Regions from separate parts of the Sporosarcina sp. P18a genome, predicted to be linked through region 2. Evidence: predicted binding sites of a transcription regulator. Region 2 holds the regulator's gene; the other holds the start of a gene.
The links. The regulator CtsR, encoded in region 2, represses protease genes until heat stress. The targets are predictions, from matches to a motif close to ATGGTCAATAAAGGTCAAACA.
Positions count from the first base shown of each region.

Region 1 (2,407 bases), on a different contig from region 2:
ACAGGCGGCGTTATTCGTGCAGGAGGCCAATAAGTATACGGCTGATATTTATTTGAAGAAGGATAATCGTCAAGTGAATGCAAAGAGTATCATGGGGATTATGAGTTTGGCGATTGCGAAGGGAACAGAGATCACATTGATTACGGACGGGATTGATGAAGATTTGGCTCTTCAGAATTTAGCTGAGATAGTGGAAGAGGAGCAATGAGTTGGATATGGGTGGCGATGACCTTTTTGAGGTTTCGTCATCTTTTTTTGTCTTTTCGCTTAGTAAAGGGAGACGTGGAGAAGTTGTTGGTCTGCGTTCCAGGCGGACGCTTTCCGGAGGGCGTGGCCCGAGCCGCTTCCTTCACTTTGTTCAGTCCAGGTTCTCGAACTCACGCTGATCCTCTCGGAGTCGCCGCCTGAAACGAAGACCAACAAGTGTCTCTTTCTGGAGTTAGAGAGCTAGTGCATTTGATTGGTAAAAATAAAACCCAACCCAAACCAAACCAAACTTATATAAAAATACAAAACAAAAAGGTTGTCACGGAAGGCCATTTGGCGTTCCGGACAACCTATAGTGATTATTTCTTTTCGATTTCGCTGCGTTCTAGAACGTGGTCGATTAGGCCGTATTCTTTAGCGCGCTCGGCAGTCATGAAGTTATCGCGATCCGTGTCTTTTGCGATGACGTCGATTGGCTGACCTGTGCGATCTGAAAGGATTTGGTTTAGTTTTTCACGTAGGTGCAAGATGCGTTTAGCGGCAATTTCGATTTCAGTTGCCTGACCTTGTGCGCCACCTAGTGGTTGGTGAATCATTACTTCTGCGTTTGGCAGAGCGTAACGTTTACCTTCTGTACCAGCAGTTAGCAAGAATGCACCCATAGATGCTGCCATACCTACACAGATTGTGCGGATGTCTGGCTTGATGTATTGCATTGTATCGTAGATTGCCATACCTGCTGTGATACTTCCACCTGGGCTGTTAATGTAAATGGAGATATCTTTTTCTGGATCTTCAGCTTCCAAGAATAGCAGTTGTGCAACGATGGAGTTTGCCACGTTGTCGTCAATGCCGCTCCCCAACATGATAATACGGTCTTTTAATAGACGAGAGTAGATGTCGTACGCTCGCTCACCACGATTTGTTTGTTCAATAACTGTAGGAATTAGATTCAATTAGACTTCCTCCTTTAATCACTTCATAATATTCGTTCGGTTGAAATCATTTCGTATTTCAACTATAACTGTATTTTACCTATTAAGGTCAACAAAGGTCAAATCATTTGCCTTAAAAATACACATTGCTTTTCATTATATTCTACGATATAATGGAAGATGTCTCTTACAGAAGAAAAGCTTTTTTCTGTAGTTGAGTAATTATAGTTAAAGCTTGATACTACACGTTTAGTCCTCGTGGTGCAATGGATAGCACGCAAGCCTCCGAAGCTTGAAATGTGGGTTCGACTCCCGCCGAGGGCATCATAGTGAAGCGTTTGAACAGTTCGCATTTTGCGATTATGCTCAAACGCTTTTTTTATGCTCGAATTTCTATTGCTCTCGGCTTTCTATTCTTTATTTTCCCCGTCTGGCACTTCTTTTAAACTTCGTTGCTAAATATCTCTTAGCAATCTTGGGTTTCATATAAGTATTCACGAATCGCTTGGCTTGGCGAACGCTGGCTGTTTGGCTAGATCACGGAATATAGGACGCAAGTTACCGGTGTCCTACACAGCGGTTTCCACTTTTTTATCCGAGACGAAGTGCTCTTTTTCAACTAGGAATGAAACGAGTAAACTACCAACGATTGCCCATAAAGGTGCGCTGATGTTCAGGAAGCTAATATCTGACATACCGATGATTAAAGAAAAGAATGCGCCCATCTGGAAGTTGTTTGCTGAGAAAGCTTTCTTCAGTGAATTCATGAGAACACCGAGCATAGCAAGTCCAGCGATGACACTGACAATTACTCCCGGCATGGCGATGACGAGAGGAACTACCGCCGCCGCAAACAAGCCGAAGGTTGAGAATAGGACACCGCATACTGCTGAAGCCACGTACCGGCTCTCTTTTCTTCCTACGTCATCAGCCGAACAAATGGCTGTCATAGGGCCTGCGATGTTGATGGCATGTGCCCCGAAAAAAGAGCCGAACAACCCAATAACAGAACCATGAATCGCCATCATATTATTCGGAGGCTTATAACCCTGAGCTGTCAGTACGCCGGATGCTTGGGCATTTTCTGTACAGATAATCAGGAGGGCAAGCGGTATGCCAATAGACAGGGCGGCGTTTAGATTGAAGCTGGGCATAATCAGCTGCGGCAGTATAAATACACTGGTGATGTCTTGCAATTGGAACTCATTCATAAAGACAGCTAATATAACAGCGATTAGTAGCGCCAATAAAACCGGTGGGAATTT
Region 1 covers NZ_PDYQ01000008.1:55,326-57,732, reverse strand. Annotated here, with positions in the region: gene CSV75_RS15015 (HPr family phosphocarrier protein) at 1-208, shown strand, start outside; gene clpP (ATP-dependent Clp endopeptidase proteolytic subunit ClpP) at 567-1,163, opposite strand; tRNA gene CSV75_RS15000 (tRNA-Arg) at 1,395-1,466, shown strand; gene CSV75_RS14995 (benzoate/H(+) symporter BenE family transporter) at 1,712-2,407, opposite strand, start outside.
Region 1: a site for CtsR is predicted at 1,248-1,268, ahead of clpP (ATP-dependent Clp endopeptidase proteolytic subunit ClpP). Genes of this name have one in related genera too.

Region 2 (2,407 bases):
CCCATGTTTTTCAGGGTTGATCAACTGTGGACTGACTAAATGTTTCTCGACTAAGATTTGCCTTTCAAGTGGTGACAAATCTTTCATTGCTGTGCCTGTAAAATGGTGATTCTGCATCGTCTTGACTGCTTGATTTAACGCTTCGCTCACGCGGTTTGCGTCTTCCTGTGAAGCACTAATCGGAAATAGATAATCTTGCAAGTTACGGGCTAGCCTGATTCTTGTGGATAAGACAATGTCAGCGTGCTCACCTTCCGCCACCATCCAACCTGTCAGTTCTTGTTTGAGAAATTTTTCAAATGACATGTTGATCGTCACCCCCGTCAGACAGCTGCTGTTTCAACTGATTCGCCTCATCACGCAAAGTTGCCGCTTCTTCAAAATGTTCATTTTCTACGGCTTGCTGCATTTTTGTACGGATATCTTCAAGTTTTCTCTTTAAAGCAAAGCGTTCATTAAGTGAAACCGGAATCTTTCCACGGTGTTGGGTATGTCCATTATGCAATTTGGCAAACAACCTTGGCAGTTGCCCGCTGAATGCTTCGTAACATACAGCACAGCCAAACTTTCCGATGTCAAGGAAACGGTGAAAGGTCAAATTGCAATTCGGACATTTCGGACCATCTGGTAATCTTTCATCGGCTTTTTGTTCTGAAAATAATTCTGAACCGCCCAACCAGTGCGCTAAGAATTGTTGAATGGATAACGGCTCCTGATCCGGACTGAAAGAAAATGTCTGTGAGTAAAATGCACATTTATCACATAAATGGCGCTCTGTTGCATGATTTAAGGTTTCCTGTTTAAACACTACAGTAGCTGGTCGTTCTTTACAGTTTTCACAAAGCATGGAGATTCACCTCATTCTATCTCTTCATAAATTAACGTAACTAACATGGCGCGAAGAATACGTGAACGTAACGCATCCCGCTCAGGCAACATATAACGCAGAGTACCGCGGCTCACCGCAGCAAGCATCAGCTTAGCTTCACGTTCTGTAACGACTTCTTCTTCAATTAAACGGATGATGACATCTTCCGCCATAGTAGAAGACACTTCACTCTCCAAAATCTCCAACGCTTGTTCAAGTAAGTCCTTTCGGGAGTTGGTACGTACCCTATAAATCCGGATGTAGCCCCCGCCCCCTCGCTTAGACTCCACGGCATAGCCTCTTTCGACCGTAAACCGGGTTTTGATTACGTAGTTGATTTGTGATGGTACGCATTGGAACTTCTCGGCAATCTCATTCCTTTTGATTTCAATAGAAGCACTATCTTCCTCTTCTATAATCGACTTCAAATACCCTTCTATAATGTCAGAAATATTACGCATCTCGTCACCTCGCTTCACTCAATCTTCTAGTTGACTTTGACTATCTTTGACTTAATTGTATCGCAGTAATTGGGTGGGATGCAATTCATTTGTTTATATGTATACCTTATTACGTTGAAAGAAAACCTATTGCTAGGTTGTCACATCTGGCTAATGATTATTCAATTAGTAATGAGACAAAAAATAAAGTGGATAGTTTGGCACCGTTTACTAACGTTCTAGACGGGTATTTTCCGCTTACGGTGTACTACTGTAATCTTTCTAAATGGAATTCTAACTATATTAGTTGACCATAAGAAGTAGTCCTCACAAGGGAACCGTTGATTTCCATTCCAGGCGGACGCGTTCCGCGGGCACGGCCTCAATCTCCTCGTCCGCTACGGGCAAAGACGTGCTCCTAACGCTTCGCTTTTACTCGCAAAAACCGTTCTTCGTTACGGTTTACGGGCAAAGACGTGCTCCTAACGCTTCGCTTTTACTCGCAAAAACCGTTCTTCGTTACGGTTTTCGCTACCTGCGGGGCTTTCAGCTCGTGCTGTTCCCGCCGGAGTCGCCGCCTGTAACGAAAATCAACTTAGTGTATCCTGAAATCTTTAATTCAACTTATATAAATAAGAAAAGACTGAAGAACAGATCCTTATAGTGGATTGTCTTCAGTCACGGAGTATACAAACATTTTTCTTCTTTTCTATTTACAAAGTGATGGGTTCTTTATTCAAAGGTTCTAGGTCGACTTCGAAGCCCATGTCTTCCAGCATTTTTTGATCTTGATCGTTTTCTTGACCCGATGTTGTGAGGTAGTCGCCGATAAAGATGGAGTTTGCAGCGTAGAGGCCTAGTGGTTGTAGGCTTCTAAGATTCACTTCACGTCCACCCGAGATGCGGATTTCTTTGCTAGGATTAATGTAGCGGAATAGACACAAGACCTTTAAGCAGTAACGGGGATCCAGTTCTGATGTTCCTTCCAACGGGGTTCCATCCACTGCGTGCAGGAAGTTTACAGGTATCGAGTCTGCGTCCAGTTCACGTAGGCTACGCGCCATGGAGATGATATCTTGTTTTGTTTCACGCATGCCGA
Region 2 covers NZ_PDYQ01000003.1:154,989-157,395, forward strand. Annotated here, with positions in the region: gene mcsB (protein-arginine kinase McsB) at 1-306, opposite strand, end outside; gene CSV75_RS10445 (UvrB/UvrC motif-containing protein) at 296-847, opposite strand; gene CSV75_RS10450 (CtsR family transcriptional regulator) at 859-1,329, opposite strand; gene bioB (biotin synthase BioB) at 2,022-2,407, opposite strand, start outside.